3 regions of the Kineococcus lubricus genome follow, and region 3 is predicted to be linked to each of the others. Evidence: riboswitches for the same ligand, from Rfam matches in the RefSeq annotation. Region 3 holds a riboswitch; each other region holds the start of a gene.
The links. A riboswitch is a leader RNA that binds a small molecule or an ion and turns the genes downstream of it on or off. The one in region 3 is predicted to bind S-adenosylmethionine.
Positions count from the first base shown of each region.

Region 1 (7,408 bases), on a different contig from region 3:
CTGACCACCTCGGCGCTGGAGTTCCGCGCGTCGATGGCGCTGCGGCGGCAGGTGTCCGTCGCCGAGCTCCTCGACCTGGCCGTCACCGGGGAACCGTCGGCGCGGCGGGTCGTCGACCACGCGGCGCGGTGCCTGGGGACGCTGCTGGCCGCCGTGGGGAACCTCGTGATGCCCGAGAAGATCGTGCTGTCCGGGGAGAACGCCCGGCTCGCCGACGTCGGCCGCGAGGCCCTGACCGCGGGGATCCGCGCCGGCCGCAGCCCGCACGCCTCCGAGCTGGACGTCGACGTGCAGCACACGGGGTTCACCGAGTGGGCGCGCGGCGCCGCGGTCACCGCGATCCGGACGTTCGTCCTGGGCCACCGCCGCTGACCCCACCTCCTCCGCGATCAAGGACTCCCGCACGGCGATCAAGGACAGCGGTGCCGCCCATGCCCCGTGTGTCCTTGATCGACGTGCGGGTTTCCTCGATCGTCGTGCGGGTTTCCTCGATCGGCGGGGGGTCAGCGGCGGCGGCCGGCGAGCAGCCAGTACCGCGCCGTCCCGGTGAACTGGGGCCGCGCGCTGAGCTCGACCTCCAGCTCCTCGAGGTCGGCCACGACCCGGTCGTCCTCCCGCTGGGCGTTCTCCAGCAGCGCCGTCACCGCGAGCACCCCCGCGCGGCCCGCGACGTCGCACCCGGCTGCGGTCAAAGCGTCCTCGACGAACTCCGGGGACAGCCGCAGCGCGGTGTGCCCGGTCGCGGGGTCGCTCGCGCGCTCGGCGTCGAGGGCGACCCACGCGGCGGCCGGCCCCTGACCGAGGACGGTCGCCAGGACGTCGGCGGGCGGGTTGGGGGCCAGCAGCGACACCAGCCCGCCGGGACGCACCGACGACACGAGCGTCGCCACGTCGGCCCGCACCTGCTCGTGGGAGGCCCTGTGCTGCAGCACGTCGTGGCAGAACACCACGTCGAAGGACCCCGAACCGCCCTCGCGGTGCCGGGTCAGCGCCGCCAGGGCCGTGAGGTCCTCCAGGTCGGCGGCCACGGTGTGCACGCGCTCGGCGGCACCGGCCGCCGCGGCCGCCGCACGGGCCAGGGCGAGCATCTCCGGCGACCGGTCCAGGACCGTCACGTCGTGGCCGGCGAGGGCGAACGGCAGCGCGTCGCGCCCGTCCCCACCGCCGGCGTCGAGCACCCGCAGGCCCGGCCCCAGGTCCTGCGTCCAGGACCGCAGGAGCCGGGCCACGACGTGGTAGCGCAGCCGGCCCCACGGCGAGTCCTGCCACAGCGCCCAGGCCGCCTCCCCCGCAGCCATCAGCTCACCCGAACAACCGCGAACCCGCGATCCGGGCGCCCTCGCCGAGGGAGGCGAGCTTGGCGACCGCGATCTGCGGGTGGATGCGCCCGCCGAGCCCGCAGTCGGTGGAGGCGACGACGTTCTCGGCCCCCACGACGGAGGCGAACCGCTCGATCCGGTCGGCGACGAGCTCGGGGTGCTCCACGACGTTCGTGGCGTGGCTGACGATCCCGGGGACGATCTGCTTGCCCTCGGGCAGCTGCACGTCCCGCCAGACCTTCCACTCGTGCTCGTGGCGCACGTTGGCCGCCTCGAAGGAGTAGGACCCGGCGTCGATCTGGAGCATGAGGTCGACGATGTGCCGGAACTCGATGTCGGTGGTGTGCGGGCCGTGCCACGAACCCCAGCACAGGTGGAACCGGACCTGCTCGGTGGGCAGGCCGCGCAGGGCGTGGTTGAGCGCGTCGACCCGGATCCGGGTGAACGCGCGGTAGTCCTCCACGGAGGGTTCGGGGTTGATCTGGTCCCAGTTCTCCGCGATGGACGGGTCGTCGATCTGCACGATCAGCCCGGCGTCGACGATCGCCCGGTACTCCTCGCGCATCACGTCGGCCCACGCCCAGATGTGCTCCTCCTCGGTCGCGTAGTACCGGTTGGAGATGCGCGCGCCGCTGCCCGGGGACAGCGAGGTGATGAACCCCTGCTCGACGCCCGCGGCGGCCAGACCGGCCTTCAGGTTCGCGATGTCGGAGGCGAGGGCGTCGTGACCGGTGTAGGACAGCGGGCCGGTGGTGGCGGGGAACGCGGTGGCGTTCTTGCCCGTCGAGATGCCCGACGTCGGGTCCTGGTAGGCCTCGCGGAACCGCACCCAGTCGCGGCGGTCGGGGAAGCTCGTCAGCCGCACCTCCCCCGGTTCCGAGCGCACGACGGGCTGGGTGAACAGGTCCTCCCCGGTGACCTCCAGACCGGCGACGCGCTGGAACGAGTACGACCACCAGGCGCCGTAGTCGACGGCGCTGGACATGGCCTTGCCGTACTCGCCGTCGCCGACGACCGTGACGCCCAGGTCGCGCTGGCGCCGCACGAGGTCCACGACGGCGCCGGTGAGCAGCGCCTCGAACTCGGGGGTGCGCTCGAGGGTGAAACCGTCATCGGCGACCCGGCGCGCCTCGTTGGCTGCGATGAGCTCGGGGGTGCGCGGCAGGCTGCCGGCGTGCGAGACGGGGATCTGCTTGCTGGACAACGGAACTCCGATCGAAGGGTTCAGGAGAGGGCGTGGGTGAGGTCGTCGAGCAGGTCGTCGGGGTCCTCCAGGCCCACGGACAACCGCAGGACGCCGTCGCCCAGGCCGATGGCGGCGCGGCCCTCGGCGCCGAGGCGTCGGTGCGTCGTGGTGGCGGGGTGGGTGGCGAGCGACTTGGCGTCGCCGAGGTTGTTGGAGATGTCGACGACGCGCAGCGCGTCCAGCACCTCGAAGGCGCGTTCCTTGCCGCGCCCCCGCGGGGCGTCGAGCTCGAACGTGAGGATCGTCCCGCCGAGGTCCATCTGCCGCTTCGCCAGGTCGAACTGCGGGTGGCTGGGCAGCAGCGGGTAGCGGACCCAGCGGATCCCCGGGTGCTGCTCGAGGTGCTCGGCCAGCCGCAGCGCGGTGGCCGCCGAGTGCCGCACCCGCAGGCTGAGGGTCTCCACGCCCTTGGCGAGGGTCCAGGCGTTGAACGGGCTGAGCGTCGGGCCGGTGTGCCGGGTGAGTTCCCGGAACCGGCCGTCGATGAACTCGCTCGTCCCCAGGACGGCCCCGCCCATCACCCGGCCCTGGCCGTCGATGTGCTTGGTCGCCGAGTAGACGACGACGTCGGCCCCGAACTGCAACGGGTGCTGCCCCACGGGCGAGGCGAAGGCGTTGTCGACGACGACGGTGGCGCCCGCGGCGTGCGCGAGCTCGGTGACCGCGGCGATGTCCACCAGCGTCTGCATGGGGTTGGCGGGCGTCTCGAAGAACACGGCCTGCGCCGGCTGCGCGAGCGCGGCCTCCCACTGGGTGAGGTCCTCGCCGTCGACGAACACCGTCTCCACGCCCCAGCGCGGCAGGATCTCGTCGAGGACGACGAAGCAGGAACCGAACAGGCTGCGGGCCGCGACGACGCGGTCGCCGGCGCCGAGCAGGGCCGCCAGCGCGTAGAACACCGCGGACATCCCGCTGGCCAGGCCGTAGCAGGCCTGCGCCCCCTCCAGCTGCCGCAGCCGCTCGGTGAACACCGACACCGTCGGGTTGCCGTAGCGGGAGTAGACGAACCGGTCGACGTCGCCGCTGAACGCGGCCTCGGCGTCGGCGGCGGTCGCGTAGACGTACCCGGAGGTCAGGTAGAGCGCCTCGGAGGTCTCCTCGAACGGCGAGCGGGACAGCCCGCCGCGCACGGCCGTGGTGTCCGGGCGCCAGCCGGCCCCGTTCACGACTGCTTCCAGGGCAGACCGGCCGCCCGCCACCCTGAACCCCCGCGGTGGCCGTCGGCGTCCAGCGGCCCCTCGAAACCCTCCAGGACGTTGTAGCTGGGGGTGATCCCGGCGGCCGTGGCGACCTCGGCGGCGGCGACCGAACGCTGACCGGAGCGGCACAGGAACACGACCTTGCGGCCGGCCTGCGGGGTGATGCCCGCCGCGGCCAGCTCGGCCAGGAACCGCTCGGGGTCCACCGGCAGCCAGGAGACGAGGACGGGGCCGGCGCCCAGCCCGTCCGGGACGCCCACGAACCGCCACTCGGCGTCGGTGCGGACGTCCACCAGGACGGCGGCCGGGTCGTCCCGGACGAGTTCGAAGGCCTCACGCGGGGTGAGGTCGCCGGTGTAACCCACTGTTCCTCCCATCGGTCCTGGCATGAGCACCCCCGTGCGGGGGTTGCTGCGGCGTCGACGAGCCAGGTCTCTCGGCCGCTCTGGATGGTCCGGCCAGCGTAGGGCATCGACGGCGGCGGCCGTGACCGGACGACCGCGGCCGGTCCGGGAGGCGTCGGGGGAGGTCAGAGGGAGCGGTGCATGACGTGCAGGCCGACGTACCCGTGCTCGGGGTGGTCGAAGGCCTGCGGCACGGTGCCCACGATGCGCATCCCCAGCGACTGCCACAGCGCGACGGCCGCGGTGTTCGTCTCGACGACCGCGTTGAACTGCATGGCCAGGAAACCCGCACCGCGCGCCCACGCCAGCACGTGCTCGCCGAGGGCGCGGCCCACCCCGCGGCCCCGCGCGGCCGGGGCGACCATGAAGCTCGCGGTCGCGACGTGGGCGCCGCGGCCGGGGCGGTTCGGGCCCGACCGCGCGGTGCCGAGGACCACGTCGTCGGCGTCACCGTCGACGGCCACGAACGTCGCGCCCGGCGGCGGGGCCACCCACAGCTGCCGCGCCCGTTCGCTGGTCAGGCCCTCGGGGTAGGCGTACGTCTCGCCGTCGGCGACGATCTCGTCGAAGAACGGCCAGACCTGCGCCCAGTCGTCGTCGGTGTACGCGCGGACCCGCACGGCGGGGTTCACGCGGCGGGGGTCCGCAGCAGGGCGTCGGCCAGCGCCGACCAGGACAGCAGCGCGCACTTGACCCGCGCGGGGTACTTCGCGACCCCGGCGAAGGCGACGGCGTCGCCGAGGACGTCCTCGTCGCCGGGGTCGGCGCCGCGGCTGGTGAGCATGTGCTGCACGGCCTCGCGCAGCGGGCCGACCTCCTCGACGGGCCGGCCGACGACCAGGTCGTGCAGCACCGAGGCCGAGGCGCGGCTGATGGAGCAGCCCAGCGCGTCGTACGACACGTCGGCGACCGCGCCGTCGTCGACCTGGACCCGCAGGGTGATCTCGTCGCCGCAGGTGGGGTTCACGTGGTGGGCCTGCGCCCCGAACGGGGCGCGCAGACCTTCGCCGTGCGGCCGCTTGGAGTGCTCGATGATCAGCTGCTGGTACAGGTCCACGTCGTCAGGCTCTCACGGCGGGGTTCAGGCGAAGAGGGCCCGGACCCGGTGCAGACCCCGCAGCACGGCGTCCACGTCGGAGGCCTGGTTGTAGGGGCCGAAGCTCACCCGGGTCGTCGCGGCGACGCCGAACCGGCGGTGCAGCGGCCAGGCGCAGTGGTGCCCGACGCGGACCGCGACCCCCTCGTCGTCGAGCAGCTGCCCGACGTCGTGGGCGTGGACGTCCTCGACCGTGAAGGACACCAGCCCGACGCGGTCGGCGGCCCCGGCCGGGCCGAGCACGCGGACCCACGGCAGCTGCGCGAGCTCGTCGAGCAGCAGCCGCGTCAGGGCGCGCTCGTGGGCCTCGACGCGGGCCATCCCGGACCCGTCGGGCCCCAGCCCGCGCAGGTAGTCGACCGCGGCGTGCAGCCCGACGGCCTGCGCCGCCATGGGCACCCCGGCCTCGAACTTCTGCGGCGCCGGCGCGTACGTCGACCGCTCCATCCGCACCAGCTCGATCATCGAGCCGCCGGTGAGGAACGGCGGCATCGCGGCGAGCAGGTCCGCGCGCCCCCACAGCGCACCGATGCCGGAGGGGCCGAGCATCTTGTGCCCGGAGAAGGCGGCCAGGTCCACGCCGAGGGCGGGCAGGTCGACGGGCAGGTGCGGGACGGACTGGCAGGCGTCGAGCACGACGACGGCGCCGACGGCCTTCGCGGCCGCGACGAGCTCGGCGACCGGGGCGACGGCGCCCAGGACGTTCGAGGCGTGCGCGAACGCGACGACCTTCGTGCGCCCGGTCACCAGCGCGGGCAGCGCGCCCACGTCCAGGACCCCCTCGTCGGTCACCGGGACCCAGCGCAGCACCGCGCCGGTGCGGGCGCACAACTCCTGCCACGGCACCAGGTTGGCGTGGTGCTCGGTCTCGGTGACCAGGACCTCGTCGCCCTCGGCGAGCACGAACCGGGGGTCGACCACCTGCCCGTCCGGCGCCGAACCCCGTGCGGCGTAGGCGGTCGTGGTGCTGAAGGCGTGCGCGACGAGGTTCAGCGACTCGGTCGCGTTCTTCGTGAACACCAGCTCCGCGGCCGGCACCCCGACGAACCCGGCGACGGCGGCGCGGGCGGCCTCGAAGTCGTCGGTGGCCTCCTCGGCGAGCTGGTGCGCGCCGCGGTGCACGGCCGCGTTGCGCGTGGAGTAGAACTCCCGCTCGGCGTCCAGCACCGCCAGGGGCTTCTGCGACGTCGCCCCGGAGTCCAGGTACACCAGGGGTTTCCCGGACCGGGTGGTCCGGGTCAGGATCGGGAAGTCGGCCCGCAGCGCGGCGAGCTCGGTGTCGGTGAAACCGTCCAGCGCGGTGGTGCTCATCGGGGGTCCCTCTCCCCCGCCGCGACCGGGACCGTCAGTCGGTTCTCGGCCGGCGGGACCGGGCAGGTGGCGTGGTCGGTGAACGCGCACGGCAGGTTCTGCGTGCGGTTGAGGTCCAGGACGACGGGGCCGGGGGTCGTGTCGACCCGCACCGACCGGGTCGTGGCCGTCGTCGTGACGCCGCTGGTGGCGTCCCGGAACAGGATCGTCCCGCCCGCGAACACCGTCAACCGCTGCGGGCCGCCGAGCTCGAAGCGCACCACGCCGACGGCCTCGTAGTGGTGCTCGAGGCCGTCCTTGACCGCACCCACGACCGCGGCGCGCGGCTGCTCGAACGGCACGAACTCGGCGTCCAGGACGAACCCCTCGTCGAAGTCGAAGACGGGGACACCGGTGAACGCGGCCAGCGCCGGGGCCTGCGGGTCCCGCACGCGCAGGGCGTGCGAGCCGGTGCGCTGGATCACCTCCACGCGCAGGTCGCCGACCTCGACGAGGACGCCGGGGGCGCCCTCGACGGTCTCGACCGTCACGGTGCCGTCCACGGGCTCTCCCCCGACGACGACCCCGTCGGCGGCCGCGGCGGTCACGGCGACCCCGCCGGGGACCGAGGCCCACGTGCCGGGCAGGCCCTCGACGGGGACGGGTTCGGCGTCCAGCCAGGTCAGGCTCGTGAGGCTGAGCCAGCCGTGCGGCCGGCTGAGCTCGGCGGTGCGGGCCGCGCGCCAGGCCTCGAACCCGGCGCGGGCGGTCTCGACGTCGGTGGTGGTGGTCACGGTGGGGCTCCTCGGGCGGGTGGCGCGGACGGACGGCGGGACGGCGCTCGGCGCGGTGAG
Region 1 covers NZ_JBJLSK010000016.1:124,097-131,504, forward strand. Annotated here, with positions in the region: gene ACRYRX_RS14025 (ROK family protein) at 1-372, shown strand, start outside; gene ACRYRX_RS14030 (class I SAM-dependent methyltransferase) at 504-1,298, opposite strand; gene ACRYRX_RS14035 (cobalamin-independent methionine synthase II family protein) at 1,303-2,523, opposite strand; gene ACRYRX_RS14040 (O-succinylhomoserine sulfhydrylase) at 2,544-3,731, opposite strand; gene ACRYRX_RS14045 (rhodanese-like domain-containing protein) at 3,728-4,129, opposite strand; SAM riboswitch class I at 4,135-4,220, opposite strand; gene ACRYRX_RS14050 (GNAT family N-acetyltransferase) at 4,294-4,800, opposite strand; gene sufU (Fe-S cluster assembly sulfur transfer protein SufU) at 4,797-5,225, opposite strand; gene ACRYRX_RS14060 (SufS family cysteine desulfurase) at 5,250-6,575, opposite strand; gene ACRYRX_RS14065 (DUF1684 domain-containing protein) at 6,572-7,348, opposite strand.
Region 1: linked by a shared signal. The riboswitch ahead of ACRYRX_RS14045 (rhodanese-like domain-containing protein) and the one ahead of ACRYRX_RS15830 (putative leader peptide) in region 3 are both predicted to bind S-adenosylmethionine.

Region 2 (7,408 bases), on a different contig from region 3:
TACCCGGTCTTGTTCTTGTACTTGAGGATGGTGATCTTGGGGCCGCGGGCCTCCTCGACCACCTCGGCGACGACCTTCACACCCGCGAGCGCCGAAGCGTCGTGGGTGACGGTCTCACCGTCGACGAGGAGGAGGGGCTGCAGCTGCAGCGTCTCCCCGCTGGCCACGGGGACCCGGTCGATGGTCAGCACGTCGCCGACCGCGACCTTCTCCTGCCGGCCGCCGGCGCGGACGATGGCGTAGACCACAACGAACCCGTTTCTCTCGTCAACAACTGGAACGCCACCGAGCTGCGGATGCAGCTGGAGGCTCGCGCACGACGGCGCACCAAGGGGTAAGCGTACGGAAGGAGAACCCCCGGGGTCAAAACGACGCGCTCACCCCTCCACCCCGGAGGGGGCGGCCGCACCGGTCTCCCGCTCCGCGGCCTCGCGCTCGCGCCGGCCGGCCGCCGCGACCGCCGCGATGGCCGCCAGCACCGCGGCGTCCTTCCCGGGCTCGGACGGCTCGTGGGCGGGCTCCGCGCCGTTCTCCGGCGCGGACGGGGCCTCCTCGGCCACCGCCCGGTCGCGACCGCGGCCACGGCGGCTGCGGGACTTCCCCGAACCGTTGGCCGAGCCGTTGCCCGAGCCGCCGCCGGACCCGTTGCCGGAGCCGTTGCCGGACCCGTTGCCCGAGCCGCCGCCCGAGCCGTTCTGCTGGCCCGGGGACGGCTGCGGCGCCGGGTTGGCGTCCGCCGCCGCGTCGAGCTCCTCGAGCACGGCCGCCAGGCCCTGCCCCGTGCGCTTGCGGGTCATCTGCACCAGGCCGAGGGAGGTGACCTCGGCGACCTGGTGCTTGGTCCGGTCCCGGCCCAGGCACTCCACGAGGCGGCGCAGCACCAGGTCGCGGTTGGACTCCAGGACCATGTCGATGAAGTCGATCACGATGATCCCGCCGATGTCCCGCAGCCGCAGCTGCCGCACGATCTCCTCGGCGGCCTCCAGGTTGTTGCGGGTGACCGTCTCCTCGAGCGTGCCCCCGGCGCCGGTGAACTTGCCGGTGTTCACGTCGATGACGTGCATCGCCTCGGTGGGGTCGATGACCAGCGACCCGCCCGAGGGCAGCCACACCTTCCGGCCCAGGGCCTTGGCGAGCTGCTCGTCGATGCGGTGGCTCTCGAAAACGTCCCGGCCGCCGTGCTCGGCGTCCTCCCAGCGCTCCAGCCGGTCGGCGAGGTCGGGGGCGACGTCGGAGACGTACCCGTGGACGGCGTCCCAGGCCTGGTCGCCGGACACGACGACCTTGGTGAAGTCCTCGTTGAAGACGTCGCGCACGACGCGGACGGTGAGGTCCGGCTCCCCGTGCAGCAGCAGGGGGGCGTTCTTGCTCTGGGACTTGGCCTGGATGGACTCCCAGGTCGCCTGCAGCCGCTGGACGTCCGCGCGCAGCTCCTCCTCGGAGACGCCCTCGGCGGCCGTGCGGACGATGACGCCCGCGCCCGCGGGCACGACCTCCTTGAGGACCTTCTTCAGCCGCGCGCGCTCGGTGTCGGGCAGCTTGCGGGAGATCCCCGTCATCGACCCGCGCGGGACGTACACGAGGTAGCGGCCCGGCAGCGAGACCTGGCTGGTCAGCCGGGCGCCCTTGTGACCCACCGGGTCCTTGGTGACCTGCACGAGCACCGGGTCGCCGGACTTCAGCGCGGCCTCGATGCGCCGCGGCTGCCCCTCGAGCCCGGCGGCGTCCCAGTTGACCTCCCCGGCGTACAGGACGGCGTTGCGCCCCTTGCCCACGTCGACGAACGCGGCCTCCATGCTGGGCAGCACGTTCTGCACGCGGCCGAGGTAGACGTTGCCGACCATCGTCGTCTGGGTCTGCTTGGCGCCGTAGTGCTCGACGAGGATCCCGTCCTCCAGGACGCCGATCTGCGTGGTGTCGGCCCGCTGGCGCACGACCATGACGCGCTCGACCGACTCGCGCCGGGCCAGGAACTCGGCCTCGGTGAGGATGGCCCGCTTGCGGCCGGCCTCCCGGCCCTCCCGGCGGCGCTGCTTCTTGGCCTCCAGGCGCGTGGAGCCGCGCAGCGCGGTGATCTCGTCCTCGCCGGTCCCCCGGGGACGGCGCGGTTCGCGGACCCGGGTGACGGTGTTCGGCGGGTCGTCGGAGGAGGTCTCCTCCACGTCCCCGGACCCGCCGCGGCGACGACGGCGACGACGGCGGCGCGAGGAGCCGGAGGACTCCTCGGCGTCGTCGGGCTCCTCGCCCGCGTCGTCGGCCCCCTCGTCGTCGGAGTCGTCGCGCTGCCCGGCATCCTCGGCGGAGTCGTCCTGGGCCTCGTCGGAGTCGTCGGCGTCGTCGGAGTCGTCGGCGTCGCGGCCCCGGCTGCGCCGGCCCCGGCCCCCGCGGCGGCGACGGCGGCGCGGGGTGGCGCCGTCCTCGTCCCGGGCCTCGTCCTCGGCGGTGTCGTCCTCGCCCCGGTCGTCCTGGTCGTCCGCCTCGAGGTCGGTCAGGTCGGTGTCGTCCAGGCCCTCCGGGCCGAGCTCCTCGCGCTCGTCCTCGCGCTCCTCCTCGAACCCGGTCTGCGCGGGCGGCGGGCCGGCCGGGGCCGAGGCGCGGCGGCGACGGGTGGGCGTCTCGGCGGCGGGCGCCTGGAAGAACAACGCCGTCGCGCGGGCGGCGGCGTCGGAGAAGGAGTCCTCGGCGGGCTCGGCCGCCGGGGCGCGGCGGCGGCCGCGGCGGGCCAGCCCGGCGGCGCGGACCAGCACCGGGTCGTCCATGAGGTCGGTGCCGTCGGCCGGCGCGGGCTCGGAGGCGGGCTCGGCGGACGCCTCGACCGGGACCTCCTCGACGGGGGCGTCCTCGGCGGCCTGCGCGGCCGCGTCCGGCACCGTGACCGGACCGCTCGACTCCTGCACCTCGGCGGCCACCTCGGCCTCGGGTGCGGTCACCGGCTCGGCGACCTCGGCGGCGGGCGCGGCGACCTTGCGGGCGCGGCGACGCCGGGTCGGCGCGACGGGCTCGACGGCTTCGACCGCGGCGGGCGCGGGCTCCGGCGCGGCCTCGACCGCGGGCTCCGGTGCCGGCTCGGGGGTGGGGGCCGCCACCTCCTCGACGGCCGGGGCCGGCTCGGGGGTGGTCACGGTGCGGGTCGCGCGGCGGGCGCGGCGACGCGGCGCGGCGACCGGCTCGGCGACCGGCTCGGCGACCGGCTCGACGACCGGCTCGGCAGCGACCGCCTCCGGAGCGGGTTCGGGCTCCGGGGCGGGCGCGGGTTCGGGTTCGGCCGGAACCGCCACGGTCTGCGCGACCGGCTCGGCGGGAGCCGGTGCCACGGCTCCCGGATCGACGTGCGCGGGCGGGCCGGCGGGCCGGCTGGCGGCGCGGCGGCGGCGCGGCCGCGTCGTCGCGCCGGTCGTCGTGCCGTCGTTGTCGGGGGTCTCTTCGGGGGTCGTCGTCACGGGGTGCTCCGCATCGCCCGCAGCGCCCGCTCCACCGGTCAACCCCGCGGACGCCCGGGCGTCCTGGTCGGAATCGCCGGGCGGGTCGACCCGCGCCCGACGGAAGTCCTCGGTGCACCGGAGAGGTCGCGCGACGCGTGCTCCCCCCGGAGCCACCGTCGTCGTCGTCCGGTGAACGGGCCGGGGCGCCTGCGAGGTCCTTCCACCAGACCGCGGCGCTGCCCGGGACCCGCGCGCTGGGCGGCGGTCTCGACGGCGGACCGGGCGCCCGGTGTGGGGAACGCTCGGCCTCGCCCAGTGTCGCACAGCCCCCTCGAGGTGACCCTGCGCACTCGTCGGGGCGTTCCATCGCCAGCGGGACCCCGTGTCCGCTACATTCGGATCAACACCATCCAGAGTGGCCGAGAGACCTGGCTCGTTGACGCCACAGCAACCACCGCGCGAGCGGCAGGTGCTCCCGCCAGGGGCGATGGAGGACTCGCAGTGGACAGCTGTACCCAGCTCACCCGGCGCTACCACGTCGACCTCGCGCGCACGGCCTCGATGGCCTGTCTGCGCGGCGGGTCGATGCGCCGGGGGACGTCGCGCGCGGTCTGACCGACCCGCGCCACCTCCCCCGAGTCCTCAGGCGAGCGCGCCGCCTCCCGCGCGCACCCCCCGACGGACGACGAACGTCCGCCCACCCCACGGAGCACACCCATGTCCGCGCCCCGCAGCACCCCCACGCCCTCGAGCACGCAGCGTCTGCTCGCCTCGCGCCGTCGTGTCCTGTCCGGCGCCCTCGGCGTCGGCGCCCTCGCCGCCACCGGTTCCCTCGCGGCCTGCGGGGAGGGGTCCGCCGGAGCGGGCCTGGCCGCCGAGGAGGCCGTCGACCTCAAGGGCAAGACGCTCAAGCTCATGGTCAACCAGCCCCACGTGCTCGCCTTCACCGACCTGCTGGGCAAGAAGTTCGAGCAGGAGTTCGGCGGGAAGCTGGAGGTCACCGCGATCCCCTACGACCAGCTGACGAGCAAGCAGATCCTGGACGTCCAGGGCGGCGACGGCGAGTTCGACGTCTTCGACTACTTCTACTTCGGCCTCGGCGAGCTGGTCGCGGCCGACGCGCTGGTGGACCTGACCGACTGGATCGGCGCGAACACCGACATCGCCACCGACGACTTCCTGCCGTCGATCTACGACCCCTACACGCTGCTCGACGGCAAGCGCTACGGCCTGCCCTTCGACGGCGACACGCACGTCCTCTACTACAACGCCGAGGTCTTCGAGCAGTACGGCGTGCAGCCGCCCACGACGTGGGACGAGTACGACGCGGCCGCCGCCAAGATCACCCAGGACTCCGGCGGCAGCGTCTACGGCGCCATCGTCGAGGCCCAGCAGGTGCCGATGATCCTGGGCTGCTCCTTCATCAACCGCCTCGCCGGGTACGGCGGCACGCTCGTGGACGGCGACGGCAAGCCCGCGTTCGCCGGCGAGGAGGGGCTGGCGGCCCTGCAGCACCTCATCGACGTCTCCCCGCACGCGCTGCCGACCCCGCTGCAGACCGGGTTCGACCAGGCCAACTCCGCCTTCCTCGCCGGTCAGGGCGCCATGCTCGACACCTGGACCGACCTCGGCCTGAAGGCCCAGGACCCGGCCAGCTCGAAGATCGTCGACAAGTGGGGCGTCGTGACGCTGCCGGTCGGGGGGAAGAACACGACCCCGCGCACGGCGCTGGACTCCGGCTTCGGCCTGGGGGTCTCCACGGCGGGCAAGCAGCAGGACGTGGCCGCCGCCTTCGTGAAGTGGGCCACCGCCGAGGAGCAGAACTTCCTGCTGTCGTCCACCGGCGGGTCGGGCATCGACCCGGCCCGCAAGAGCGTCCTGGACTCCGCCGAGTACGCCGCGGCGGCGGGGAAGGCGACCGACGTCATCCGCGAGGGCCTGGACGGCGAGCCGCTGGTCTGGCCCAAGGAGCAGGGGGCGCCCAAGGCGCTGCAGGACCTCGTGGACCAGCTCGCGCTCGCGATCCAGGGCGAGACCGAGCCGCAGGCCGCGCTCGACAAGGCCGCGGAGAACTGGCAGAAGGCCCTCGGATGACCCAGCTCCTCGACGACCGGGGGACCCTGCCGCGCCAGCGCGGCCGGGGGGCCGGACGGCGGACGGTCCCGGGGCGGCACCGGCCCGGGCACGTCTCGACGTGGCTGGCGGCACCGAGCCTGGCCGGGCTGGCGCTCATGCTCGTCTACCCCACGGTGTTCGTCGTGGCGCTGGCGGTCACCAAGTCCTCCCTGGCCCGGCCGCTGCAGCGGTTCACCGGCACCGACAACCTCGTGGCGGCGTGGGAGTCCCTGGCCTTCGCCGGGTCCCTGGTCCGCTCGGTCGTGTTCGCCGTGGTCGCGGCCCTGGCGGCGACGGCCCTGGGGGTGGTCCTGGCGCTGCTGCTGCACGCCCGCGGGACGCGCTTCGGCGTCGTGGGGACGATCCTGCTGCTCCCGCTGGTCACCCCGCCGGTGATGGTCGGGGTGGCGTGGAAGCTCATGCTCGCCCCGGTCGGCGGGGCGTTCGGCGGGTTGTTCTCCGCCCTCGGGTTCCCGGGGGCCAACCCGCTGGGCGACAGCGCGGGGGCGTTCTCCGCGCTGGTCGTCATGCACGTGTGGCAGTGGACGCCGCTGGTGACCCTGCTGGTGTTCGCCGCCCTGCTGGGCGTCCCGGAGGAGCTGCGCGAGGCCGCGGCCCTGGACGGGGCCGGCGCGCTGCGCGGGTTCACGAACGTGGTGTGGCCGGTGATCGCCCCGAACGTGTTCTCGGTGCTGCTGCTCGAACTCGTCATCGGGTTGAAGGTGTTCGACCTGGTGACGGTCGTGACCCAGGGCGGGCCGGGGGTGTCCACCATCGTCAGCAGCTTCGAGATCTTCCGGACGGGCATGCGCGGCAGCTACGAGATCGGCACGGCGGCGGCCGAGACCCTGGTGTTCGGCCTCGTCGTGGGGGTCCTGACCACGGTCGTCACGCTGCTGCGGGCGCGCGCCGTGAAGGCCGACCAGTGAGCGCGGGGGCGCTGCACCGCGCCGGGGTGCGCGTGGTCCTGGCCGCCGTCGCGTTCGTCGCGCTGCTGCCGCTGCTGTTCCTCGTCTCCCTGTCGCTGCGCAGCGTCGACGACATCGCCAACGGCGGCTGGCTGCCGAGCGTGTTCGTGTGGTCGAACTTCTCGAAGGCGTTCGCTACGGTGCCGCTGTCGACGATGCTGGCGAACTCGTGGGTCGTCGCGATCGGCGCGACGGTCCTGACCTCGCTCATCGCGGTGCCCGCCGCGTACGTGACGGCCCGCGCGGGGGTGCGCGGGGAACGGCTGCAGACGGTGCTGCTGGCCAGCTACTGCGCACCGCCGATCGTCGCGGTGCTGCCGCTGTACTACCTGCTGAAGCAGGCGGACCTGACGAACTCCGCGCTCGGCCTGGTCCTGGTCAACGGGCTCGCCAACGTCCCGGTCGCGGTGTGGCTGCTGGACGGTTTCGTGCGCCGCATCCCGATCGAGATCGAGGAGGCCGGCTGGGTCGACGGGTTGTCGACGACCGGCGGGCTGCGGCGGATCGTGCTGCCGCTGCTGGCCCCGGGACTGGTCGCGGCGCTGCTGATCTGCCTGTTCCTGTCGTACAACGAGTTCCTGTTCGCGGTGTCGTTCTCGCAGAGCACGTCCAGCCAGACCCTGCCGGTCGGCCTGTCGCTGTTCCAGGGCGACCGCACCGTGCAGTTCGGCCAGCAGGCCGCCGCCTCGCTCGTCGGGATCGTCCCGATGTACGTGCTCGCGGTGGTGGCCCAGAAGTGGCTCGTCGGCGGTCTGTCCGCCGGGGCCGTCAAGTGATGTCCAGGAAGTTGGAGGGAACCCCGTGACCGAGGCCCGCAGAGTGCACCTCAACGCGTTCGACATGACCTGCGTGGGGCACCAGTCCCCCGGTCTGTGGCGGCACCCGGACGACCAGTCGCACCGG
Region 2 covers NZ_JBJLSK010000016.1:102,889-110,296, forward strand. Annotated here, with positions in the region: gene rplU (50S ribosomal protein L21) at 1-248, opposite strand, end outside; gene ACRYRX_RS13955 (Rne/Rng family ribonuclease) at 378-3,440, opposite strand; SAM riboswitch class I at 3,826-3,916, shown strand; gene ACRYRX_RS13960 (ABC transporter substrate-binding protein) at 4,140-5,516, shown strand; gene ACRYRX_RS13965 (carbohydrate ABC transporter permease) at 5,513-6,466, shown strand; gene ACRYRX_RS13970 (carbohydrate ABC transporter permease) at 6,463-7,281, shown strand; gene ACRYRX_RS13975 (LLM class flavin-dependent oxidoreductase) at 7,307-7,408, shown strand, end outside.
Region 2: linked by a shared signal. The riboswitch ahead of ACRYRX_RS13960 (ABC transporter substrate-binding protein) and the one ahead of ACRYRX_RS15830 (putative leader peptide) in region 3 are both predicted to bind S-adenosylmethionine.

Region 3 (7,408 bases):
GCTGATGTAGGTGAAGCTGACGGCCTTCAGGAGCGGGTTGTGCGACATCCGCAGGAGGGCCAGCACGGTGCCCAGGACCAGGCCGATCGCGGTCCCGACGACGGTGAGCTCCACCGTCAGCCACATCGACTCCAGGATCGTCGCGGAGAACAGGAACTCACCGACCGTCGGCCACTCCCAGGCGGGGTTGGTGACGAGCGCGTTGACCGCCATCGCCGCCAGGACCGCCACGACCGCGGTCGCCACCCACCGCCACGGGTGCCGCGCCGGCAGCACCCTCACCGCTGTCGCGGGTTCCTGCGCCACCACCACCGGCGTGCCGGCGGCGGGGCCGGTGCGGATCGTCTCGCTCATCGTCGTTCTCCCGGCAGCTCGGTCAGGGTGGGGGTGTCGGCGCGGGCGGCCGGGACCGCGGACGGCCCGGCCCGCAGGAGGTCCCCGGCCAGCCGGTCGGCCCGCCGGAACAGCTCCGCGTCCGTGCCCGGCCGGGCGAACGCGGGCGCCGCGCCCTCCCCGGAGACCCACGCGCCGGTCGCGAAGCGTCGCGGGTGGGGTGAGCCGTCGGCGCGGACCAGCCGCCCGCGGGGGTCCACGACGAGCCGGCCGTTCGACAGGCGCGTCTCCCCGTCGGTGATCCGGTGGGCCCGCACGTCCCCGCGTTCGCGCAGTCGCGTCAGCAGCACGTCGGAGGTCCACTCCAGGTCCGGGACGGGCAGCCGGGCCTCCACGAGCGCGGCCCCGCGCACCTCGTGCGGCCCGGAGGCGGAGGTGGCCGTGAACGCACCCGCCTCCGGGTCGGCGACGACCTCCACCCCGGCGCCCAGGAACCGCAGGACCCCCGCGCGGGCCAGCGCCGACAGCTGCCGCAGCCGCTGCGGCGGCGGCCCGCTGGCGACGTAGCTGAAGAACCCGTGCCACCAGCCGTCCACGTCCACCGCCGACGAGCGGGCGTCGAGCCGGCCCGCCGCGTGCAACCCGGCCGTCACCACGTACGCGGACAGCAGCGCCGCGACGACGGCGGCGTCGGGGGAGTGGCGCGGGTCGCCGCGCCGGGCGCGGTCGTCCTCCAGGTGGCGCAGGACCCGCTCGTGCACCTCGTCCCCGGAGGTGCCCCACCAGGTGTCGAGGGGGCGGTCCAGGTCGGCCGGGTCGAACCGGTCGGCCGGGTCCGGCACGGCCCGCTCCACCAGCTCGTCGAGCTCGGCCGAACCCCACGCCGCGCGGGAGAACAGGGCGTCGAACTCCGCGGCCGCCAGCGCCGTGCGAGCGGGGTGGGAGCGGAACAGCTCGCGGTAGTGCGCTCCCGCGAGCTCCTTCGCGATGAGCGGCCACAGGTCGGCGCGCAGGTCCAGTTCGGCGTCGCCGTGCTGGGCGGCGACGGTCTGCGCGGAGTAGTAGCGGGGCAGCCCGAGGTCGCCGGGGGTGGCGTACCCGATCTTGCAGCGGTACGGCACCCCGCGCCGCGAACCGGCGTGCAACCGGGGTTCGCGCCCGCTGGGGTGGTAGTCCAGGCTCCCGTCGGGGTTCTCGGTGAACCGGCCGCCGCGGCCCTCGGTCAGCCGCACCACCAGGTCGACGAAGGCCAGGCCCATGCCCACCACGACGACGTCGGCCCCCGGCCGCAGCACGTCGAGGTCCTGGTCGCTGGTGTAGCCGGGGCGGACGTAGGCCAGCCCGTGGGTGCGGGCGAACGCCTCGGCGCGGCGCTCGCGGGGCCCGGGGCGGACGTCGAGGTGGCCCTGCGCGAGCAGCACGGCGTCGACCCGCAGGGTGCCCTCGAGCCCGGCCAGGTGCAGGTGCTGGCCGCCGTCGGCGGGGTCGTCGGTGAGGTCGAGGACCGTCCGGGGGTGGCGGTGGACCCGCACCCCCGCGGGCAGCCCGGCCAGCGTCCGTCGCCAGGCGTCGGCGAAGTAGCGGCTGGCGAGGCGGCGGGAGGTGAACGACCCGGGTTCGTGGCGCAGGACCTCCTCGCGCAGCAGGTCGTCCCCGGCGGCGGCCGCGTCGTGCACGAGGTCGGCGCGGTGCTGCGCGACCCACTCCGCCAGGCCGGGACCGTGCTGGACCGGGCCGGTCAGCCCGGTCACGGACGCGTCGGGCAGCACGCTGATGTCGGCGGCCCGCGAGTTCATCCACAGCAGCGGGTCCTGGGCCTCGCGCCAGACGCGGCCGGCGCCGGAGTCGAAGGGGTCCACCACGTGGACGTCGAGCGGGCGCTCGTCGCCCGCCGCGGTCCACTGCGCGCCGAGGCGCTGCAGCAGGACGAGCGTGCGGGGACCGGCACCGACGATGCCGAGCGAGCGGGAGGGGGGAGGGGTCGGACGGGTGGGACCAGGCACGAGGGGGCTCCGGGGGCCGCGCCGGAGGGGACCGGCGCAGTGGACGTCCGCGGGCGTCGCCGCGACGGACGGGGGTCAGACCCCCGCGCAGACCGCCGAGCTCAGCCGGCCCAGGTCGACGTGACGACGCCGGACCAGGAGGTCCCCGGGTGCGGTGCGACCGCTCATGCTGCGACTCCCATCGGTCCTGGCGGAAGCACCCTCGCCCGACGGGTCGGGGGGTTGCTGCGGCGTCGACGAGCCAGGTCTCTCGGCCGCTCTGGATGGACACCCTGAAAATAGCCCACGACCGGACGGAACGGCAAACACCCGCGGTCCCCGGCGGCGCTCACGGGCCCGGGTGGCACCCTGGTCCCACGCCCCGCACGAGCACCGGAGGGAACCCGTGACCACCGTCGAGCACACCCGCGCCTGGAGCTTCGCGCCCGGCGCCGAACCCCGCGTCCACGTCCTGCACGAGAACCCCGAGTGGTTCCCGCCGTTCGAGGCCGCCTTCCGCGCGGCCGACGTGCCGTTCCAGGAGGTGCTGCTCACCGACGGTTCCCTCGACCTGGACGCCGAACCCGCGCCCGGCGTCTACTGGTCGCGGCTGAGCGCCTCCGCGCACACGCGGGGCCACCGGCTGACGAAGGAGTACACGCGCGCGGTGGTGGCCTGGCTGGAGGGGTGGGGCCGGCGCGTCGTCGGCGGCTCGCACGTCGTGGAGCTGGAGGTCAGCAAGGTCGCCCAGCACGCCCTGCTGCGCCGCAACGGTTTCGACGTTCCCCGGACGCTCGCGGTGTTCGGCCGCGACGACCTGCCGCGGCGGGCCCGGGAACTCGCGGTGCCGTTCATCACCAAGCACAACCAGGGCGGCAAGGGGCTCGGCGTGCGCCGGTTCGACAGCCACGAGGAGTTCGACGCGCACGTCGCCTCGCCGGAGTTCGAGGAACCGGCCGACGGCATCACGCTGCTCCAGGAGTTCCTGCGCTCGGCGCAGCCGTTCATCACCCGCGCCGAGTTCGTCGGCGGGCGGTTCGTGTACGCCGTCCGGGTCGACACCTCGGCGGGCGGCTTCGAGCTGTGCCCGGCCGACGCGTGCGAGGTCCCCCCGTCGGGGCAGCCCCTCGAGGCGTGCGTCGTGGACGGCCCGCAGGGCCTGTTCTCGCTGCGCGAGGACGTCACGGCCGACAGCCCGCTCGTGCGGCGGTACGAGGACCTGCTGCGCGGGGCCGGGATCGAGATCGCCGGCATCGAGTTCCTGGAGACCGCCGACGGCCGCACGGTGACGTACGACGTCAACACCAACACGAACTACAACCCGGCTGTCGAGGCCGTCGCTCCGCGGTCTGGTCCCGGGGAGATCGCCCGGTACCTCGGCGGGCTGCTGCGCGCCCAGGCCCGTCCCTGACCCGTCCTCCCGGCCGCGCGGGTCCCGCGCGGCCGGGAGGGGGGCTCAGCGGCGCGTCAGCGGCGGCCGCAGTCCGAGGTGCTCGCGCAGCGTCGTGCCGACGTACTCCGCCGGGTACGCCCCGCGGTCCTGCAGCGCGGGGACGAGCTGGTCGACGATCTCGTCCAGTCCCGTCGGCACGAGGTACGGGGTGATGTTGAACCCGTTGCTGGCGCCCGACCGGACCCAGGACGTGAGCTCGTCGGCCAGCTGGGAGGCCGTCCCGGCGAACCCGTGCTCGGAGGAGTGGTGCAGCACCAGTTCCCGCAGCGAGAACTTGTTCTCCTCGGCCTCCGCGCGCCACCGCTGCGCCAGCGCGCGGGCGTCCGCGCCGGCGCGGTGCGCACCGCGGGTGCCGTCGATGTCCTCGATGACGGGGTCGTGCGCGGGGAGCGGCCCGTCCGGGTCGTAGCCGGACAGGTCCTCGCCCCACACCTGCCCGACCAGGGACAGCGCCGTCGCGGGGGTGACCTGCTGCTCCAGGACCCAGCGGGCCTTCTCCTCGACCTCGGCCTCGTTGTCGGCCACCACGATCTGCGTCCCGGGCAGGATCAGCACGTCGCCCTCGGGACGGCCCGCGGCGACCGTGCGGCGGCGGATGTCGTCGGCGAACGCCAGGGCGTCGGCGTGGTGGGTGCCGTGCCGGGAGAAGATGACGTCCGCGGACCGGGTGGCGAAGTCGCGGCCCGCGGGGGAGTCGCCGGCCTGGAACAGCACGGGGTGCTCCTGGGGGCTGCGCGGCACGGTCGGGGTGATCTCCACGTCGAACAGGCGGTCGGAGGCGGTGACCGGTGTGAAACCCGTCCCGTCCCAGCTGTCCCAGACCGCCTTGGCGAGGTTCACGAACCGCTCGGCGCGTTCGTACCGGTCGGCGTGGTCCAGGTGGCCGCCGCGGCGGAAGTTCGCCCCCGTCCACGCGTTGTCGGTGGTGACGACGTTCCACGCCGCCCGGCCACCGGAGAGCACGTCCAGCGACGCCAGCCGGCGGGCCAGGTCGGCGGGGTCGTTGTACGTCGTGTTCTGGGTGGCGACCAGGCCGATCCTCGAGGTCAGCCCCGCGAGCGTCGCCAGTTCGGTCAGGGCGTCCGGACGGCCCACGACGTCCAGGTCGTGGATCCTGCCGCGCTGCTCGCGCAGCCGCAGACCCTCACCGAGGAAGAACGCGTCGAACAGGCCTCGTTCGGCGGTCTGGACCAGCTGGGTGAAGGTGGAGGGGTGCATCTGCGAGCCGCTGCGCGGGTCCGACCAGATGGTGGTGTGGTTGACGCCCTGGAAGAACACCCCGAAGTGGACGACGGCGTCGGGGTAGCGCAGTTCGGTCTTCTGGTCGGTCATCGTCGGTGTCCTCAGGCCGTGGCGAACTGGTTGACGGGCCGGGCCAGGCCCAGCGTGGTGCGCAGCGTCGCCCCCGCGACCGGCGGCTGCAGCAGCCGGGCGACGCGCAGCGCCGGCAGGGTCGTGCGCAGCAGCGTGCGCAGGTCCTCGTCGAGGACCGCGGCGTGCAGGCGGACGCCGTCGACCGAACCGGCCAGCCCCGCCAGGTACCGGGCGAAACCCTCACCCGACCCCGACCAGCGGACGCGCCCGGACGCCGGGGCGCTGCCGTCGGCGTCCAGCGCCGCGAGGCGGTCCACCGCGGGGTGGGCCTCGGTGTCGAGGGCGAACTCGACGTCCAGCACGACGAGCGGGCCCCCGGCGGTGCGGCGGGCCCGCTCGTCGCCGCTGAGCACCACGTCGGCTCGCGTGGTGGGGGTCAGGTCGCGCTCGTGGACCACGACGACGGACTGCCCCTGCGGGGAGCGCGGGACGGTCAGCGGTCCCTTCACCGACCAGCCGTCCGTCTCGACGTCGACGTGGTGCAGCCGGTCGCGGTCGACGTAGCGACCCGTGGCGACGTCGCGGATCACCGCGTCGTCCTCCCAGGAGTCCCACAGCGCCCGCACGGCGCGGACGACGTCGGCGAGCTCGGCGGCCGGGTCGGCCTCGACGGGCAGGTTCACCGCCCGCGCCGCCGCCGCGGGCGACGTCGTCGCGATCCACCCCGCGCGGCCGTGGCTGGAGTGGTCCAGGGAGGCGATCTGCGCGGCGACGTGGAACGGCTCGGAGTACGTCGTCGCGGCGACGGGGAGCAACCCGATCGCGTCGGTGGTCCCGGCCAGGAACGCCGCCCGCTGCACGGCGTCGAGGTGCCCGACGGGGTTGCGGGGGTTCGTGGCGGTGGTGTCCTCGAACGTCAGGCCCGTCAGGCCCTGGGCCTGCGCCGTGACGGCGAACCCCCGCAGCCGGGCGGGGGAGAACACCTGGTCCGGGGTCGTGCGGGAGCGGCGCCAGGCGGCCGGGTGCCACCCGCCGCCGTCGACCTCCAGGAACACGTGGAAGGGGGTGGTCATGTCTGGCTCCGTGGTCGGGGGTGGGGGTGGCGTGGCGGGCCGGGGCGACCGGTCCCACCGGGTCCCGGAGCGTCGGTCCGGGAATCCGCGAAGGCCCGTGCACGACGGGGCGGGTGTGTCACAGTGGGGCACCCGAGAGCGGAGGTGCGCGGTGCGTGGACGGCGGCTGTGGGCGCGGTTGTGCGCCGCTGCAACCACTTCGGCGGCTGCGGTGGTGCAGGGGCTGGCCCTGGCGGGGCACGGTCAGTGGGGGTTCCCCTGGGTACCGGCCGACCTCGACCTCGACCCCGAACCGGAACCAGGTCCCGGTGAACTCAGCTGGGCCGACTTCGAGGCGGAACTGCACGCGCTGCTGACCGCGCACGCCGACGGGCACGCCGAAGGGACCGGGGACGGGTCCCGTCCCGGCAGCGAACCCGTGCCCTGAGGCCCCGACCCGCCGGCGGCCGCGCTCGCGCGCGCCGGCCACCTCAGGCCCGCCCGGGTTCCGCGGTGGGCAACCCGGCCGCCTCCCACGCGGGGAACCCGCCCTCGACGTGCACGACGTCGGTGAACCCGGCGGCGAGCAGTTCGGCGGCCACGGGGCCCGACCCGGCGGGCGAACCGCAGACCACGACGATCCCCTGGTCGAGGCCGGTCAGCTGCGGCAGGGCCCGGGGGCCGCCGAGGGTGAACCTCGGCCCGACCTCGTCCTTGCCGACGACGACGGCCTGCGGCAGCGCGCCGTGCGCGGCCCGGCCGGCGTCGCTGCGGACGTCGACGAGCAGCGCGCCGCCGGCGACGGCGCGCCCGGCGGTCCCGGCGTCGACGAGGGGCGCGCCGAGGGGGACGGCGGCGGGGTCGCCGAGGGGGGCTGCGGTGCGGGGTTCCTGGCTCACGTCACTCCTGGTCGTCGGCTCACGCGCTCGCGCGAGGGGGTTCGGTCGGTCGTGACCCCCGTCGGGGTCAGCCCCGTCCCGGGATCGGGTCGAGGAACGTCCCGGGGGCCGGGCGCGCGTCCGTCAGGGGAGCCCAGCGGCCCTCGACCAGCCCGTACTCCAGCTCCGGGCCGGTGGTCAGGAAGCGCTCGAGGGCGGCCAGGAGCCGGGCGACGTCGGCCGAGCCCGTCCCCACCCCCGTCGAGGCCCGCAGCCCGCCCTCGACCAGGCCGAGGGAGTCGGCGAACCGGTGGGCGCAGAACCGCCCGTCCCGGACCCCGATGCCGTGCTCGGCCGACAGGTACGCGGCGACCTCGGACACCGGGCGCCCCGGGA
Region 3 covers NZ_JBJLSK010000020.1:24,473-31,880, reverse strand. Annotated here, with positions in the region: gene ACRYRX_RS15840 (amino acid ABC transporter permease) at 1-354, opposite strand, end outside; gene ACRYRX_RS15835 (FAD/NAD(P)-binding protein) at 351-2,336, opposite strand; gene ACRYRX_RS15830 (putative leader peptide) at 2,412-2,504, opposite strand; SAM riboswitch class I at 2,512-2,606, opposite strand; gene ACRYRX_RS15825 (ATP-grasp domain-containing protein) at 2,722-3,726, shown strand; gene ACRYRX_RS15820 (NtaA/DmoA family FMN-dependent monooxygenase) at 3,772-5,100, opposite strand; gene ACRYRX_RS15815 (LLM class flavin-dependent oxidoreductase) at 5,112-6,155, opposite strand; gene ACRYRX_RS15810 (hypothetical protein) at 6,307-6,582, shown strand; gene ACRYRX_RS15805 (rhodanese-like domain-containing protein) at 6,626-7,033, opposite strand; gene ACRYRX_RS15800 (aminotransferase class V-fold PLP-dependent enzyme) at 7,101-7,408, opposite strand, start outside.